2 regions of the Serratia sp. ID 25-353 genome follow, and region 1 is predicted to be linked to the other one. Evidence: predicted binding sites of a transcription regulator. Region 1 holds the regulator's gene; the other holds the start of a gene.
The links. Region 1 encodes Fur, which represses iron uptake genes when iron is present. Its sites were predicted from a motif close to ATAATAATGAGAACNACTATCAA; they were not measured.
Positions count from the first base shown of each region.

Region 2: ACYF6X_RS02755 (Nramp family divalent metal transporter) is a predicted target of Fur. The motif match lies at 1,540-1,562, and genes of this name have one in related genera.

Region 1 is NZ_CM139236.1:3,012,667-3,021,980, forward strand. It holds gene ACYF6X_RS14570 (DUF3861 domain-containing protein) at 1-190, opposite strand, end outside; gene ACYF6X_RS14575 (PadR family transcriptional regulator) at 190-831, opposite strand; gene pgm (phosphoglucomutase (alpha-D-glucose-1,6-bisphosphate-dependent)) at 1,023-2,666, opposite strand; gene seqA (replication initiation negative regulator SeqA) at 2,744-3,286, opposite strand; gene ybfF (esterase) at 3,511-4,284, shown strand; gene ybfE (LexA regulated protein) at 4,541-4,828, shown strand; gene fldA (flavodoxin FldA) at 5,093-5,632, shown strand; gene fur (ferric iron uptake transcriptional regulator) at 5,962-6,408, shown strand; gene ACYF6X_RS14610 (beta-N-acetylhexosaminidase) at 6,654-9,311, opposite strand.
Region 2 is NZ_CM139236.1:587,330-596,643, forward strand. It holds gene ACYF6X_RS02750 (NupC/NupG family nucleoside CNT transporter) at 37-1,224, opposite strand; gene ACYF6X_RS02755 (Nramp family divalent metal transporter) at 1,602-2,837, shown strand; gene ACYF6X_RS02760 (DUF2502 domain-containing protein) at 2,878-3,288, opposite strand; gene mgrA (L-glyceraldehyde 3-phosphate reductase) at 3,513-4,502, opposite strand; gene ACYF6X_RS02770 (alpha-keto acid decarboxylase family protein) at 4,692-6,353, shown strand; gene ACYF6X_RS02775 (LysR family transcriptional regulator) at 6,350-7,219, opposite strand; gene ACYF6X_RS02780 (multidrug/biocide efflux PACE transporter) at 7,319-7,771, shown strand; gene ACYF6X_RS02785 (aspartate/glutamate racemase family protein) at 7,838-8,530, shown strand; gene ACYF6X_RS02790 (ion channel protein) at 8,527-9,314, opposite strand, start outside.

The sequences.
Region 1 (9,314 bases):
TCAATCCTACGGCGAAGGCCGCGCTCTGCTCGGGGCCGAAGTTCAGATCGTCACGCGCCCGGATGCGCTCGACGATGTCGAGAATATCGTCGTGGTTGGTCACTTCAAAACTCAGCGGCGCTTTCTCGACGGGATTGCCCTGGCGATCGCTCAGGGCTTCAACGGTAATAGTAAAACGGTGGCCGGGCATCAGTTCTTCTCCTGCTGCGTGGGTTGAATATGCATTTCGCTTTCGATCGCCGCCACGGCGGTCAGCAACGCGGCGTTGATGCGCTCCACCTGCTGCGACGTGAGATCGGCGCGCATCACGTTGCCGCGCAGCAGGCTGCGCAGGCGGTTCATGGCGTCATAAATGCCTTCCGCCAGATTGCCGTGCCGATGATGCTCGCGGCCGGCGCCCGCCAGGCGCGCCAGAATGACGTCAACCACCTGTTGATGCTTTTGCAGCTCGCCCTCGCCCGCGGCGGTGATGCGGTAGCTTTTGCGGCCGTTGCCGGTGGTGAGCGGCTCAAGGAAATCCTGCTCTTCCAGCAGCGTCAGCGTGGGGTAAATCACCCCCGGGCTCGGCACGTACAGGCCGGATGACGCTTCCTCAATCGCCTTGATCAGCTCATAGCCGTGGCTAGGCTTGCGCGCCACCAGCGCCAACAGCACCAGGCGCAGATCGCCGTGCTCGAACAGACGGTGACGCCCGCCCCGGCCGCCGCGCCCACCCCGACCGTGCTCTTCGCCTTCGCCGCCGAAGTGATGGCGCCCACCGCGATGACGGCGGCCCTCTTCGCATTCATGATGGTGGTGGTGATGCCGGTGTAAACCTAATCGATGAAACATAGGGTGATACCTCGCTTTAACAGTGAACATCAATACGAGGTTGTTTAGATATATCTAAACAGCGTCGATAACGCTAATCTAGATCGATATATCTAAATGCGCAAGCGTGCGCCGATAAAAAGATATATCTAAATTGCAGGCATAAAAAAAGCGCTGTAAAAACAGCGCTTTTTATCAATCAAGAAAAGCGATTACTTGGCGGAAGCCAGCACTTCGCTGACGATCTCGACCGCTTCGTGCTCAATCTTCTCGCGGTGTTCCGCTCCGAGGAAGCTCTCGCAGTAGATCTTGTAAGCCTCTTCGGTACCGGAAGGACGGGCCGCGAACCAGCCGTTGTCGGTCATGACTTTCAGGCCGCCGATCGACGCACCGTTGCCCGGTGCTGCAGTCAGACGTGCGGTGATCGGGTCCCCGCCCAGCGTACTGGCCTTGACCATCTCCGGCGACAGTTTGGACAGCGCCGCTTTCTGCGCATGGGTTGCCGGCGCCTGGATGCGGTTATAGCTTGGTGCACCGAAGCGCTTGGCCAGATCGTCATAGTGATGCTGCGGGTTCTCACCGGTTACCGCGGTGATTTCAGCCGCCAGCAGGCACATGATGATACCGTCTTTGTCGGTCGACCACGGCTGGCCGTTGAAGCGCAAGAACGAGGCCCCGGCGCTTTCTTCGCCGCCGAAGCCCAGGCTGCCGTCGAACAGGCCATCCACGAACCATTTGAAACCGACCGGCACTTCCACCAGCTTGCGGCCCAAATCGGCCACCACGCGGTCAATCATCGCGCTGGACACCAGCGTTTTACCTACCGCCACATCGGCGCCCCACTGTGGGCGATGCTGGAACAGGTAGTTGATGGCTACCGCCAGATAATGGTTCGGGTTCATCAAGCCCTTCGGGGTGACGATGCCATGACGGTCGTAATCCGGATCGTTGGCGAACGCCAGATCGAATTTGTCGCGCAGCGCCAGCAGGCCGGCCATCGCCGACTCGGACGAACAGTCCATGCGGATGATGCCGTCGTGGTCCAGGTGCATAAAGCGGAAGGTCTGATCGAGGGAATCGTTTACCAGCGTCAGATCCAGCTTGTAGTGCTCCGCCACGCGCTGCCAATAGGCGATGCCGGAACCGCCGAGCGGATCCACGCCCAGCTTCAGGCCGGCGCGTTGGATGGCCGGCATGTCGACCACCTCAACCAGACCTTCGACATAAGGCTGCACCAGATCTTTGGCATGCAGGTGGCCGCTGTTCCAGGCCTTGTCCAGAGACTGACGCTGAACGCCTTTCAGCTGCTGCGCCAGCAGTTCGTTGGCACGCTTTTCGATCACCGACGTCAGGTTGGTGTCGGCCGGGCCACCGTTCGGCGGGTTGTACTTGATGCCGCCGTCTTCCGGTGGGTTATGGGACGGCGTAATGACGATGCCATCGGCCTGCGCGCCGCCGCGGCGGTTGTGGCACAGAATGGCGTGCGATACCGCCGGCGTTGGCGTGAAGCCGTTGTTTTCCTGCACGATCACATCGACGCCGTTGGCGGTCAGCACTTCCAGCACGGAAATGAAGGCCGGCTCGGACAGCGCATGGGTATCTTTGCCCACGTAGCACGGGCCGGTGGTGCCCTGCTGATGACGAACTTCGGCAATCGCTTGAGCAATGGCGAGGATATGCGCTTCGTTGAAACTGTGGCGCTGCGCGCTGCCACGGTGGCCGGAGGTGCCAAACTTCACCGCGTGTGCGGCATTGCCGGCTTCCGGTTGCAGCACATAGTACTGCGACGTCAGCTGGGCTACGTTGATCAGATCGCTTTGGCGGGCGGGCTGCCCGGCACGTGGATTATTCGCCATCGACATATCTCCCTCATCCCTGTCGGTGACCGGGCAGATACGTCGCGCACGGCCAGCATGACGGGCTGTTCGCTAAATTAGACGGTACCGCAAACTTTCTCGATCAGTTCCGCCGGGAACTGCATCGCCTGCATGATGTGTTCGATCATGCTGCGTTTGCGGCCGGTATTGGTATTGGTGATCACCCAGTAAGGGGTGCCCGGTACATGCTTCGGCTTGGTGTGCGTGCCGTTGGCCAGCAGGGTCTGCTGATCGCCGGCGAAATAGGTGCGGGTACGGCCGGTCAACGCCTCGGTGGCGGCGGCGAAACCGGCGGCATCGAGGGTATACAGCGTGGACAGCACCAGCATGAAACGGTTGACCGCTTTGTTCTGCTCGGCATATTCATCCGACAGCAGCAGCTCACGTACGGCGCGTACGCGATCGCGTGGGCGCTGCGCCGGCGCCGCTTTTTCCAGCTCGACGGACTGCGGTGCACTGGCGGCAGGCAACGCGCGCACCGGCTGCCCGGCGGTGAATTTCAACATGCGGCGTAAAATATCGGACGCGCTTTCACCGATGTGTTGCGTGTGGCTGGCAATATAACGGTAAAGCTCTTCGTCGACTTCAATAGTTTTCATCTTTATCCAATACTGTTTTTTCTACTTAGAACCTGAAGCCAGATCCTGCATTCAAGCCATGGGATTATAAGGTTAAAAGCGCTGGGGCGAACACAACAATGTGCCTCTGGACGGCAAATGCAGACTAATACCTATAGCCGGCACTGCCAAGCCCGCGCCGCGAAAATTCCGCATGATTCATCGTGCGATTCAATCATGATACCCTAATCTGAATCTCTCTCAGTATGAACTTCGCCATGAAATTACATTATCAACTGCTGGCCGCCGAGTCAGACGCGCTGCCGGTGCTGCTGATCCACGGGCTGTTCGGCAATCTGGACAACCTGGGCGTGCTGGCGCGCGATCTGCATAAACAGCACACCGTGATCAAGGTCGATCTGCGCAACCACGGCCTCTCCCCGCGCGCCGACGACATGAACTACCCCGCCATGGCGCAGGATCTGCTGGCGTTGCTCGACGAACTGCAGCTGGAGAAAGCGATCGTCATCGGCCACTCGATGGGCGGCAAAGCGGCGATGGCGCTGACCGCTATCGCGCCCGAGCGCGTCGCCAGGCTGATCGTCATCGACGTCGCGCCGGTGGATTACCAGACCCGCCGCCACGACGAGATTTTCGCCGCGCTGAAGGCCGTCAGCGCCGCCGGCATCACCCAGCGCCAGGCGGCCGCCCAGTTGATGCGCGACTATCTGCAGGAAGAAGGCGTAATCCAGTTCCTGCTTAAGTCCTTCCACAACGGCGAATGGCGTTTCAACCTACCGGTGCTGATCGAACGTTACGAAGACATCACCGGCTGGCAGGATGTGCCGGCCTGGCCGCACCCAACCCTGTTCATTCGCGGCGGCCTGTCGCCGTACGTGCAGGACAGTTACCGTGCAGACATCGCGCGCCAGTTCCCGCAGGCCCGCGCGCACGTCGTCGCCGGCACCGGCCATTGGGTGCACGCCGAGAAGCCGGAGGCGGTGCTGCGCGCCATCCACCGTTTTCTCGACGAAGCCTGAAAAACCCGCTCATCTGGCGAAAAAACGCGCTAAAGATAACGGCTTAGCGCGTTTAGCCCGCAGTTAGGCATTGTCGCCGCTCCATCTGCTGGGGTAATATGGCGCGCTATAATTTTGCCGCCGCGCCAGCGCGTTCGCGAACGCCGGTTCGGGGGTGAATTTGGGTTAGGGTTTATTGGCCCGAAGTGTGTTAACCGATGCCTCCGGAAGCGTGCGAGCGCTTTTTGATGCAAACTCCCTTGCAGTACCGCTACCTATGGCAAAAGAACAAACGGATCGCACGACGCTGGATCTGTTCGCAGATGAACGCCGTCCGGGGCGCCCGAAAACCAACCCGCTTTCCCGCGATGAACAGCTTAGAATCAATAAGCGCAATCAGTTACGGCGCGATAAAGTGCGTGGATTGCGGCGCGTAGAGCTGAAAATCAACGCGGATGCGGTGGACGCCCTGAACAAACTGGCGGAACAGCGCAACATCAGCCGCAGCGAACTCATCGAGCAGATGCTGTTGGCACAACTGGCGGAAGAACAGCCGGAACATTGATCTCTTCGGCCGCACGCGCGGCGCGGCGTTAAGGACAACGCCGGATCGACCACGCTTTTCTTCATTCTCCGGCATCGCATAAATGCGATAAAACCCCGGCGCCACTTTCTGGCATGATACGCATTTACCGGTAAGAGACTGCGCCTGTCGGCGCCCGCCCCGGAGGCGAAAGGCTCTTGCCATGGCATCATTTTAATCGGCGTCAGCGGCGGCAGTGCCGGCGTCGAGTAATGCAATTACTTGAATTTAAAGGTTATACGCGATATGGCTACTGTAGGCATTTTCTTTGGCAGCGACACTGGCAATACCGAAAACATTGCCAAAATGATCCAGAAAATTCTCCAGAAACAGTTTGGCGACGACGTCTCTGAAGTGCATGACATCGCTAAAAGCAGCAAAGAAGACCTGGAAGGGTTCGATATCCTGCTGCTGGGTATCCCGACCTGGTACTACGGTGAAGCGCAGTGTGACTGGGATGATTTCTTCCCGACGCTGGAAGAAGTCGACTTCAACGGCAAACTGGTGGCGCTGTTCGGCTGCGGCGATCAGGAAGACTACGCGGAATACTTCTGTGACGCGATGGGCACCATCCGCGACATTATCGAACCGCGCGGCGCGGCCATCGTGGGCCACTGGCCGACCAAAGGCTATCACTTCGAGGCCTCCAAGGGCCTGGCGGACGACGACCACTTCATCGGTCTGGCGATCGACGAAGACCGTCAGCCGGAGCTGACCAACGAGCGCGTCGACGCCTGGGTCAAACAGATCGTCGAAGAGCTGAGCCTGGCCGATATCGTCGGCTAAGCCCCGGCACTGGCGAAAGGTTGAACAAAGGCCCTGTAAAGTGCATAGTGTGCCCACAGGGCCGTCATCGGCAACAGGGATTGCTGCGATAGAAGCTACAGATTTGTAACTTCCCACCCCGTCACGGTAGACTGAGATATCGGTTTATCCCATCCATCAAGGCGTTGCATGCAAAACATGCAATAGTGCAATTATATCTTTGTTAACAACCGGCGGTTTCCATTTAGTACAACCGGTTCTATAATGAGACGCATTAACTCTTTGTGCCGACCGATGCCACAGGCGAGTACGCCTCAACTTGATTAGCATAGTAACAGGACTGAATTCGCATGACCGACAACAACATCGCATTGAAGAAGGCCGGCTTAAAAGTCACGCTTCCGCGACTCAAAATCCTGGAAGTACTGCAAAATCCGGAATGCCATCACGTCAGTGCGGAAGATTTGTACAAAAAACTGATTGATATGGGCGAAGAGATCGGGCTGGCAACGGTTTATCGCGTACTGAACCAGTTTGACGATGCGGGCATTGTGACACGTCACAATTTCGAAGGCGGCAAGTCCGTGTTCGAGCTGACCCAACAGCATCACCACGATCACCTGATTTGCCTGGACTGCGGCAAAGTGATCGAATTCAGCGACGAATCCATCGAAGTGCGCCAGCGTGATATCGCCAAGCAGCACGGCATCAAGCTCACTAACCACAGCCTGTACCTGTACGGCCACTGTGAAACCGGTGACTGCCGCGAAGACGAAACGCTGCACGACAAGAAATAAGCCTGACCGGCTATGAAAAACCGCCTCACACCGAGGCGGTTTTTTTATGCCCTCCGTGCAACGGGCAAAAAAATCCCCGGACAAGCCGGGGGAAAATCATGTCATGAAATATCACAATTGCAGCGGCACAGCGACTCCACGTACTCCTCTCACTACAACGTCCGCCCTACGCCGACACGCGCGGGCGAACGCATTCCCCCTTCGTTATACGGCCGCCGCCAGGACAGCAGGCCGTTGCACCGGGCTTAGACCTTTTCGGCGCGGCTGTAGCGTTTGCCGTCCGGGCTGACCGACCGCACCTGAACGTCACCCGAGACCGCCGGCTTGGCCTTGGCGTCATAGCGCTGCCACTGCTTGCCACCGTCGGTGGAGTACTCGATGCCCAATCCCGGCAGCGCGATATTCGCCTCCAGCTTGCCGCCCGCTACGCGTGCGCCCGGCACCGGCAGACGGTAAGCGACGCCGCCCTTATCCAGCTTGGCCAGTTCACGCTGACCCAGGATATTGGCGAAGCGCAGCCAGTCTTTCTCCAGCATCTTGGTATCGACAAAGTGGGTTTCCCCGCCTTTGTATTCGCGGCCTGCGCGGTAGTCCTGTTCCCAACCGGCGCGGTGCCAGGCGCGTTCTGCCACCGACAGCGCGCGTGGGAAGATCATGTATTCCATCTGCGGATCGGTGCGCTGGGTTTCGCTCCACAGCTGAGCGGACAGCCCGTAGGCGCCCGGCCACGGCTTGTCGCTCTTGGCGCTGAAGTGGTTGCCGTCGCGGTCGACCGAAGTTTCCGCGTTCTGCGGCATGTTGTCCGGCGCGAAGCTGAACACCTTGCGCTCGTCGCTGAAGCGGGTGCCCCAGTAGTAACCGCGCTCGTCCGGGTTCACCTCGTAAGGGAAGTCCATATAGACGTAGTCCGGGTTGGAAACCACCACTTCATACCCTTTGTTGGCCCAGTCGTTGACGCTATCGAAACCGCCCCAGTACAGGGTATCCCAGAAGTTGACGCCCACGCGCGAGGTGGCGAACGCCTTCGCGTTCTCGGCGTCTTTCAGGCCATCCTGCCAGGCCTGCATTCTGTCGATGCCATGCGCCTTCACCAGCTTGCTGACCTCTTGGCCGAAGTAGCTCGGCAGATGCTCCATGTCGGCCACCTTGCCTTCTTTGATCATCGTCTGGCACACCTGCGACTTGGCCCACGGCTTGTCTTCGTTGCTCTGATCGATGATGCCTTTGCCCGGCTCCGGTTTCGCCTTGTCGGTGTAGCCGGCGCCCAGGCGAATGTTTTTCGCTTCGTCGCCGCCGAAGTGCCAGGTCTTGATCGGCTGGCCGGCCTCTTTATGCATCTGGGCGATCTCGCCGATCACCTTGTCGACAAAGCGCTGGGACGAGTCAAGGCACGGGTTCAGGTAGCTCTGGCGGTTAAAGAACTGCACGGAGGTGGTGTTGGAGGTATCGGTCGGATCCACCAGGCGGAATTCGTTGGCCTCCTGCTCTTTCCCGGCGGCATGCAGCTTTTTATAGCGCGCTTCCATCGAGACCACCGCGGCGCGGGCGTGTGCCGGCATGTCGATCTCCGGGATCACTTCAATCTGGCGCGCCTGGGCATATTTTATGATGTCGATATAGTCCTGACGGCTGAAGAAGCCGCCGTAGACGTCCGGCCCTTGGCCGTACTGCGGCAGCAGGCAGGTGGTTTCGCTCAGATCGTGGCAGCGCTGGCCACCGACTTCCGTCAGCTCAGGCAAACCGGGGATCTCGATGCGCCAGCCTTCGTCATCGCTCAGGTGGAAGTGGAATTTGTTGAGCTTGTAGGCCGCCATCTGATCCAGCAGGCGCAGCACCGCGTCCTTCTTATGGAAGTTGCGCGCCACGTCGAGGAAAATGCCGCGATACTGGAAGCGCGGCGCATCGCTGGCGTCCAGCGTGGCAATCTTGCCGCTGCCGTCGCTCGGCACTAACGACAGGATCGACTGCAGCCCGTAGAACACCCCGGCCTGATCGAAGCCGATCACCCGCGTCTCTTTCTTGCCGATTTTCAGCTCATAGGCGCCCGGCACCGCCATCGCGCCTTTAAACTTGCCCGGCTGGATGTCGGTCTTGATTGGATAGCCGTTGGCCTGAACCGGCACGCCCAGCAGCGCGAAGCGCTGGTTGACGACGTCCGCCGCCGGCTTGACCAACGTGCTCAGATCCGGCGATACCCCTTTGCGCAAATCGACATCCTGCGCGTGAACCTTCACCTGCATCGGCGTCGGCACGATCTGGCCGCGCAGCGCGCCGGCAGGCAGCGTCTGCAAGTCGGCATTGCTGACAAAGCGCGAAGCCGGCGTCATCAGAATGTTTTTGTCGTCCTTGGTGCGCTTCCACTGGTCGCCGGTGAACGGCGCCACAAACTGGTCCAGGTTTTCGGTGTCGGTATTCGCCAGCATTTTCGGCTTGGCGTCGCCGGACGTGGCATACCAGCGCGGCAGGAAGTCGTTTCTGAACAGCTGCCAATATTCGGCGACCACCGGGATTTCCACCGCCTTACCGGCCGGGAAGCCGCTGAATTTGGCGGTCGGCTCCAGCTTGTACAGATCGCCGGTGAGGTGAGCAATCTTGAACTGGTCGTTGTCTACCCGCAGGGTCTGGCGCGGGCTGTGGAAATAGATGACCCAGTCTTTGCCGTCGATCGCCTGGCCGTCGTTGCTGAGGGTGAATAACACCCGGTTGCATGAGGCCCAGTCGGCGCCCAGCGCCGCGCAATCCACGCCGTTTTCACCGGCGCGGTTATCCAGCATTTTTACGTTCAGCTTCAGCTGGCTCAGCTGATCCACCCGCTGTTGATCGGCCATGGCGTTTCCCATGCCGCCCAGGAATCCCATCGTTGCCGTCAACGCGGCTAATGCGCTCAGTTTGAATGCGTTCATGTT
Region 2 (9,314 bases), 2.4 Mb from region 1:
CCCGCAGGCGCCTTGTTATCGCAGTCGGTTCGAGGCTTAGCCCAGTACCAGACCCGCGATGGAAGCGGACAGGATGCTGACCAGCGTAGAGCCGTACACCAGCTTCAGGCCAAAGCGCGACACCACGTTGCCCTGGTGTTCGTTCAAGCCCTTGATCGCACCGGCCACGATGCCGATGGAGGAGAAGTTGGCGAAGGACACCAGGAACACCGACAGGATCCCCAGGCTGCGCGGCGACAGCTCGGCAGACACTTTCTGCAGCTCCATCATTGCCACGAACTCGTTGGAAACCAGCTTGGTGGCCATGATGCTGCCAACCTGCAGGGCTTCGTGTTTAGGAATCCCCATAATCCAGGCGAACGGATAGAAGAAGTAGCCGAGGATTTCCTGGAAACTCAGGCCGAAGATGGCGCTGAACACACCGTTGAGCGCGGCGATCAGGGCGATGAAGCCGATCAGCATCGCGGCAACGATAATCGCTACTTTGAAGCCGGCCAGGATATATTCACCCAGCATTTCGAAGAAGCTCTGGCCTTCATGCAGGTTGCCGAGGTGCAGCTCTTCTTCTTTATTGGTGTCGTACGGGTTGACCAGCGACAGCACGATAAAGGTGCTGAACATGTTCAATACCAGCGCCGCCACCACGAACTTGGCGTCCAGCATGGTCATGTAGGCGCCGACGATGGACATGGAAACCGTAGACATCGCGGTCGCCGCCATGGTGTACATGCGCTTTTCCGACATCTTGCCCAGGATATCTTTGTAGGCGATGAAGTTTTCGGATTGGCCCAGGATCAGGGAGCTGACGGCGTTGAACGACTCCAGCTTGCCCATGCCGTTCACTTTCGACAGCACGGTACCGATAATGCGGATGATGAACGGCAGCACCTTGATGTACTGCAGAATACCGATCAGCGCCGAAATGAAGACGATCGGGCACAGCACCTTCAGGAAGAAGAACGCCAGGCCTTTGTCGCCCATGCCGCCGAATACGAAATCAGTCCCTTGTCCCGCAAACCCGAGCAGTTTGTCAAACAGCGCGGCAAATCCTTTTACGAAGCCTAAACCCGCTTCCGAATGCAGGAAAAAGTAGGCCAGCAGTACTTCGATAACCAGTAGTTGAATAACATAGCGAATGCGGATGCTTTTACGATCGCGGCACACCAACAGGGCCAGGATCGCCACCACCACTATCGCCAACGCAAAGTGCGCAATATGGGACATGTTTGCTCCAAATTTGAGGCAGGCTGAATTTCGGCTGTCATTTTATGTAACGCTACGTTTAAAAACGAGACTTCTATTGCAAATATGGAAAATCATAGCGGGAGTTCTCCTAAAGTGTTACGCAAAAGCATAAAAAATCAAGACGTTAAAGCAGCAATAGGAAATTCGTATTCTTGTGCTAACCTGTCTTTCAGGGGTATTGCAGCCAAAATCTCATCAGAAAAGCACGGAAATCGGTAAGCTCAGCGCTGAACCCTTCGATAAAACCGTTAATGTTGGCTATTACAGAGATAAGTTTTACCGCTCTAAATGCGCTTGATAATTATTATCATTTATATAGAGTGGAGATAAACGTAATTTCAGTAAGGGTTCAACATATGCTGAACAGTCGCGTGGTTGAAACCACCTCCGGGCGCTCCGCCAGAAAAATCAAACTCTCGCTGATGGGGCCCGCCTTCATCGCCGCTATCGGCTATATCGATCCCGGTAACTTCGCCACCAACATCCAGGCCGGCGCCTCGTTCGGCTACAGCCTGCTGTGGGTGGTCGTCTGGGCCAACGTGATGGCGATGCTGATCCAACTGTTGTCCGCCAAGCTGGGCATCGCCACCGGAAAAAACCTGGCCGAGCATATTCGCGATCGCTTTCCGCGGCCGGCGGTGTGGGCCTATTGGGTGCAGGCGGAGATCATCGCCATGGCGACCGATCTGGCCGAATTTATCGGTGCGGCGATCGGCTTCAAGCTGCTGCTCGGCGTGTCCCTGTTGCAGGGCGCGGTGCTGACCGGTATCGCCACCTTTTTAATTTTGATGCTGCAAAAACGCGGTCAAAAGCCGCTGGAGCGGGTGATTGGCGGCCTGCTGCTGTTCGTCGCCGCCGCTTATATCGTCGAGTTGGCATTCTCCCAGCCGCAGCTCGCGCCGCTGCTGAAGGGCATGGCGCTGCCCGATCTGCCTAACGGCGATGCGGTATTTCTGGCCGCCGGGGTATTGGGCGCCACCATCATGCCGCACGTGATCTACCTGCATTCGTCGCTCACCCAAATCGGCGGCGAGCACGACAAGGCGGAGCGCTATGCCGCCACCAAGGTCGACGTCGCCGTGGCCATGACCATTGCCGGTTTCGTCAACCTGGCGATGATGGCCACCGCCGCTGCCGCGTTTCATTTCAGCGGCCACAGCGGCATCGCCGATCTCGACGTGGCTTACCTGACGCTGCAACCGCTGCTCGGGCAAGCCGCTGCCACCGTGTTCGGCCTGAGCCTGGTGGCCGCCGGCCTCTCTTCCACCGTGGTGGGCACGCTGGCGGGGCAGGTGGTGATGCAGGGGTTCGTGCATTTCCATATTCCGCTGTGGCTGCGGCGCGCGGTGACCATGCTGCCATCGTTTATCGTCATCATGCTGGGGATGGACGCGACGCGCATTCTGGTGCTAAGCCAGGTGCTGCTCAGCTTCGGCATTGCGCTGGCGCTGGTGCCGCTGCTGGCTTTCACCGGCAATCGGGCGCTGATGGGGGAAATGGTCAACGGCCCAGTGGTGCAAAACCTGGGCAAGCTGATCGTGCTGGTGGTGGTGGGATTGAACGGCTATCTGCTGATCGGTAGCGTGCTGTAGGAAAAAAAACGCGGGCCGGCATGGTGCCGGCCCGTCGCCGTTAATCGCGGTCGTCATCGCCGTGGCGGCGCCAGCGATCGCGGTCATGATCGTGGTGGTGCTTTTTCTCTTTCTTCCAATGGTGCTTATCGTAATGCTTGTCGTATTTACGATAGCGCCCTTCATGATAGTAATAGTGTTTGCGCCAGTAGTCGCGGTCGCGCCAGCGATAGCCGTCCCAGTAGTAACCGCGACGGCTGCGGTCGCCGAGATAGCGCCCCTGATGACCCTGCCACCAGTCGCGATCGCGCCAGTCGTAACCGTCCCAGTAACGGCCGCGATTGTCCTGATCGCCGATGCGCAGTGAAACGCCCGGCATCAGATCGATGCTGATCCCTTCGGCGTGTGCTTGCTGTGCGGCGGGCAGTACCGTCGCCGCCAAGATGGCGGCCAAGAGCAGAGGTTTAAACATGACTTCTCCTTTCCGCTTGCGCGGCCTGGCCGTTTGTCACTTTATGAAGCGCGTTCATCAGTTTAAAAAAGCGGCCTTATCGTTATTTTTGCTGCAATATCGGCATCATAGCGCTGGCGCATAGGGTTGAATCTGAGAGCCATTCTGAAAACGGCGACGAAGACCAAGATTTGAGATTTTTCTGGAGTATCGCCGCTCGATTGAGCGGCGGTATTTGTAAACGATTACAGTAGGATTTGCTCGATCTGCGCGAGCTCTTCTTCACTGAAATGACGATTGGCCAGCATGCCTACCGCGTCTTCTATCTGCGCATCCTTGCTGGCGCCGATCAACACAGAGGTAACGCGATCGCCGCGCAGCACCCAGGCCAGCGCCATCTGCGACAGCTTCTGCCCGCGTTGCCGCGCCAGCGCATCGAGGCGGCGCACCTTGTCCAGCCGCTCGGCGGTCAGTTGTTCCGGCTGCAGGAAGCGGCTGCCGCTGGCGGCGCGGGAATCTTGCGGAATGCCGTGCAGGTAGCGGTCGGTCAGCAACCCGCCCGCCAGCGGCGAGAAGGCGATCGATCCAACGCCATGCTCCGCCAATGTATCCAGCAATCCCACCTCCGGCGTGCGTTCCAACATCGAATACTTGGGTTGGTGGATCACGCACGGCGTGCCGAGCCGCTGCAGAATGTCGAACGCCTGCCGTGCGCGCTCGGCCGGGTAATTGGACAGGCCGACGTACAACGCTTTGCCCTGGCGCACCAGCAGATCCAGCGCCGCCATGGTTTCTTCCAGCGGCGTGTCCGGATCCGGCCGGTGGTGATAAAAGATATCCACATAGTCCAGCCCCATGCGCTTCAGGCTCTGATCGAGGCTGGCGACCAGGTACTTTTTCGAGCCCCAATCGCCGTAGGGGCCGGGCCACATGGTGTAACCGGCTTTGGATGAGATGATCAGCTCATCACGCCAGGCCCGCAGATCGGCGTTGAGTATGCGGCCAAAGTTCTCCTCGGCGGCGCCGGGCGGCGGGCCGTAGTTGTTGGCCAGATCGAAATGGGTAATGCCGCGATCGAAGGCGCAGCGGATCAGAGCGCGGGCGTTGTCGTACAGCGTGGCGTCGCCGAAGTTGTGCCACAGCCCGAGTGAGACGGCGGGCAGCTTCAGCCCGCTGCGGCCGCAGCGCCGGTATTCCATATCTTGATAACGCGAGGGGGAGGCTTGGTAGGACATAGTTATCCTTGTCGGCGAGAGGTGAAGTACTCTGAGTGTATACGTTTTCACACCGCGCTGCCGGGGGAGCGATCACAGCGCCAGCATGTAACGCCAGGTTGCCGATCGAGGCAGGAATGATTGTTCGAAATTTGAGCGGCATCTTCGATACTTAAAGATAATCGCTCCAGCTGCAGACAGGTGATGATCATGACTCAGATCTATACGGTGGCCGATTATCTGCTCGATCGTCTGGCCCAAATCGGCATCCGTCATTTCTTCGGTGTGCCGGGGGATTACAACCTGCAATTTCTCGATCACGTCCTCGCTCATCCGCAAATCACCTGGGTAGGCTGCGCCAACGAATTGAACGCCGCCTACGCCGCCGACGGCTATGCGCGCTGCAAACCGGCGGCCGCGCTGCTCACCACCTTTGGCGTGGGGGAGCTGAGTGCGTTGAACGGGGTGGCCGGCAGCTACGCCGAATACCTGCCGGTGATCCACGTGGTCGGCACGCCGGCACTGCGCGCCCAGCGCGCCGGTGATTTACTGCACCATTCGCTGGGGGATGGCGACTTCACCCACTTCGCCCGGATAGCCAAAGAGGTGACCGTCGCGCAGGCCGACCTGACCGCCGACAACGCCGCGATGGAGATAGACCGCCTGATCGGCGTTGCTTTGCTGGAACATCGCCCGGTTTACCTGATGTTGCCCAGCGACGTCGCACAAGCGCCGCTGCCGAGTAAACCGGCGCCGCTGATGCTGCGTCAGGCCAAACTGTCGCAGAGCGCATTGCAGGCGTTTATCGCCGCGGCGCGCGAAAAGCTGCTGTCGGCGCGGCGAGTATCGCTGCTGGCGGACTTCCTGGCCGATCGCTTCGGCGCCGAAGCGGCGCTGGACGAGTGGCTGCAGGAGGTCGACATTCCGCACGCTACGCTGCTGCTCGGCAAAGGCGTGCTGGATGAGAACCGCGCCGGCTTTGTCGGGACTTACTGCGGCGGCGCCAGCGATCCGGCGGTGAAACAGCTTATCGAAAACGCCGATGTGGTGATCAACGTCGGCGTGCGTTTGACCGACACCATTACCGCCGGTTTCACGCATCATCTGCCGGTGGAAAAATGCATCGACATTCAACCGTTCGAAGCCTGGGTCGGGCGGCAGCGCTTTAGCCGCATTCCGATGCGCGAGGCGGTGCAGGCGCTGCATCGCCTGAGCCTGTCGATGGCGTCGCGTTGGCCGTTGCCGCCGATCGTCCGCCCGGCGCTGCCGGAAGGCGATGGGAAAGGGTTGGATCAGCACGCCTTCTGGCGGCAGATGCAGGATTTCCTGCGGCCCGGGGATATCGTGCTGGCCGATCAGGGCACCGCCTGTTTCGGCGCGGCGGCGCTGACGTTACCGCGCGGTTGCCGCCTGATCGTGCAGTCGCTCTGGGGGTCGATCGGCTATACCCTGCCGGCGACGTTCGGCGTGCAGACTGCCGAACCGCTGCGCCGGGCAGTATTGCTGATCGGCGACGGCGCCGCGCAGCTGACCGTGCAGGAACTGGGCTCGATACTGCGCGACGGGCTTAAACCGGTGATCTTCGTGTTGAACAATCAGGGATATACCGTCGAGCGCGCCATCCACGGGCCGGAGCAACGTTATAACGACATCGCGCGCTGGAACTGGACGCAGTTGCCGTCGGCGTTGGCGGGCGAGCGGCCGGTGAGGGCATTGCGGGTCAGCGAACCGGACGGATTGCGCCAGGCGCTGCGCGAGGTAGCGGACGACGATCGGCTGGCCTTCATCGAAGTGATGCTGCCGAAGATGGACATGCCGGAACTGCTCGATACCGTCTCACGCGCCATTCAGGCGCGCAACGCCGCCGCTTAAGGCAGGGTATCGCCCAGCAGGCGCTCCAGCATCCAGAACCCCGCCGGGCCCGGCGGGGTCAGTTTGGACCATACCGCATCCACCGAAATCAGTTTTGGCCAGCCGCGCGGCCGCAGCTGGGTGAGCCTGCCGTGGCCGTATTGCTGCACCAGCCAGTGCGGCAACACCGCCCAACCGAATCCTTGTTCCGCCATCTCCAGCAACAGCAGATAGCTGGGCGCCGACCAGACCAGGCCACCCTGTCTGGCCGCCTCGGCGCCAGTGTAGGTATTCAGGATCAGCTGACGGGTGCTGGACAACTGCTCCGGCGTCGGCGCGGCGACCTGCGCCAGGGGATGCTGATGGGCGACGAACAGCCCCATTTCGGTCTGTTCCGGCAAGCGGGAGAAAGCGATATCCGGCGGATAACTTTTTTGCACTTCCACCATGCCCAAATGCGCGCGGCCGCTTTGCAGCAGATCGATAACGTCGCCTTCCTCGGCGATCATCCATTCCAGCTCAATCTCCGGGTAGCGCTGTTCGAACAGCTGCATCAACCGATCGTGATGCTTGGGCTGGTAGGTATCGGAAAACACCATGCTCAGGCGGGGTTCAACCTCGCCCGCCAGCTGAATGCTCAGGGCATCGAGCCGTTCGCTGGCCGCGAGGATCGCCTGCACATGCCCCAGTACCTTGCGGCCGGCGGCGGTGAGCACCGGCTGGCGCGCGCTGCGATCGAACAGCGTCAGCGCCAGGTCGGCCTCCAGATTGGCGATGGCGGTGCTGATGGTGGATTGGCTTTTGCGCAGCTTGCGCGCGGCGGCGGAAAACGAGCCGAGGTCGGCGGCTTCGACAAACGCGTGCAGCGCTTCCGGGGAATAGTGCATAACCTATCTGCTTTATCGATGGAATCTATTTTTAATCTACCCAAAAAAACGATGATAATCACCTGGCTTTCGCAACAACTGTCGAAAAAAAGGTGATGTATGCAACTGCAAAACAAGTCTCTCATTGAACGTATTGTCCACGCCGTCGGTTTCGAGGCCATCGCCGTGATGGTTTGCGCCCCGCTGGGCGCGTGGCTGCTGAACCGCTCAATGGTGCAGGTCGGTGCGTTGGCGGTGATGCTCTCCACCGTCGCTATGTTGTGGAACATGGTTTACAACACGGTGTTCGACCGCCTGTGGCCGGTCAGCCGGGTGGTGCGTAACCTGAAAGTGCGTGCGTTGCACGCCGTCGGCTTTGAAGCCGGTTTTATCCTGATCGGCGTGCCGATCGCCGCCTGGATGCTGAGCATCTCCTGGACGCAGGCGTTTATGCTGGAAATCGGTTTCTTCCTGTTTTTCCTGCCGTACACCATGGCCTATAACTGGCTGTACGACACGCTGCGCCAGCGCTGGTTCGAAGCGCGCCAGCCGATCAATTCCGGCGCCAAATAAGGCGTCGTCAGCCCGGCGATTCTCAGGTAAGGTCAGAGGATCGTCGGAAATGCTGAGGAACGAATGATGAAAGTGTTGGGCTTGCTGGGTGGCATGAGCTGGGAATCCACCATTCCTTATTACCGCACCATCAACGAGCAGGTAAAGGTGCGCCTCGGTGGGCTGCATTCGGCCAAAATCGTGCTCTACAGCGTCGATTTTCAAGAGGTTGAACGCTTGCAGCACCAAGGCGATTGGGACGGCGCCGGCCGATTGCTGGCCGCCGCCGCGGTGGCTTTGCGCGCCGCCGGCGCCGAAGCTATCGTGATCTGCACCAACACCATGCACAAGGTGGCGGAGGCGGTCGAGCAGGCCAGCGGCCTGCCGCTGATTCACATCGCCGATGCCACGGCGCTGCAGGTGCAGGAAAAAAACATACGCCGCGTCGGGCTGCTGGGCACACGCTTTACCATGGAGCAGACTTTCTATCGCGGCCGCCTGCAGGAATTGCACGGCATCGACGTGGTGACGCCGGTCAGCGCCGATCGCGACATCGTACACCGCATCATCTATGACGAACTGTGCCTGGGTAAAATTCGCGACGCCTCGCGCGACGAGTATCGCCGGATCATCAGCGATTTGGAGCAGCAGGGCGCGCAGGGGATTATTTTCGGCTGCACCGAAATAGGCTTGCTGGTGAGCGAGCGGGATGCGTCGGTGCCGGTGTTCGACACCACCGCGATCCACGCCCGCGCCGCCGCGGCGTTCGCGTTGGCCTAATCGTCGTGCGGCGGCTGCCGGCGATTCACCAGCATCAGCGGTTTGCCCGCCAGCGCCAGCCAGGCGGGCAGCATCACGATGCACAGCACCGGCAGCAGATGCAGATCCGGCACCACCGCCACCGCCATGAACAGGCTGAGCCAGCCGTCGCGCGTGACCACCAGCACCAGCCCCATGATGGCGCAGGAGACGGTGATCGCCGCCGGCACTGCGGGAACGTGCTGGTGCAGCATCAGCCCCAGCGCCACGCCGACGAACACCGCCGGGAAGATGCGCCCGCCGCGAAAGCCGCTGGCGGCGGCGATCACCAGCGCCGCCAGCTTGGTCAGGGTAATGGTCAACAGCGCCGGCACGGAATAGCCGTCGTCTGCCGCGAGGCGCTTCATCTCATCCAGCCCTTTAAACAGGGTAATCTCTCCGCCCACCAGCGCCAGCAGGCCTAGCACAAAGCCACCCAGCCCTAACATCAACACCGGATTCTTCATCGAATGGAACAGGCGGTGAACGTGCGGGAAGCACCACAGCGCCACCATGCCGAGCGCGATGGCGATCAGCGCTACGATGGCGCCGCTGAAGATGTCCGGCAGCCGCGTCACGTCATAGGCGTCGAGCTGCAGGGCGAAATTGGGCACGAAGAACATCTGGGTGGTGACCGCGCCGGCGGCGGCGGCGACCAGCGGGGCGAACAGCCGATCCCACAACGGCGTTTCGTTATTGCCTGCCAGGGTTTGCGAGAAGATCAGCGCGGCGGCGACCGGCGTGCCGAACATCGCGCCGATGGTGC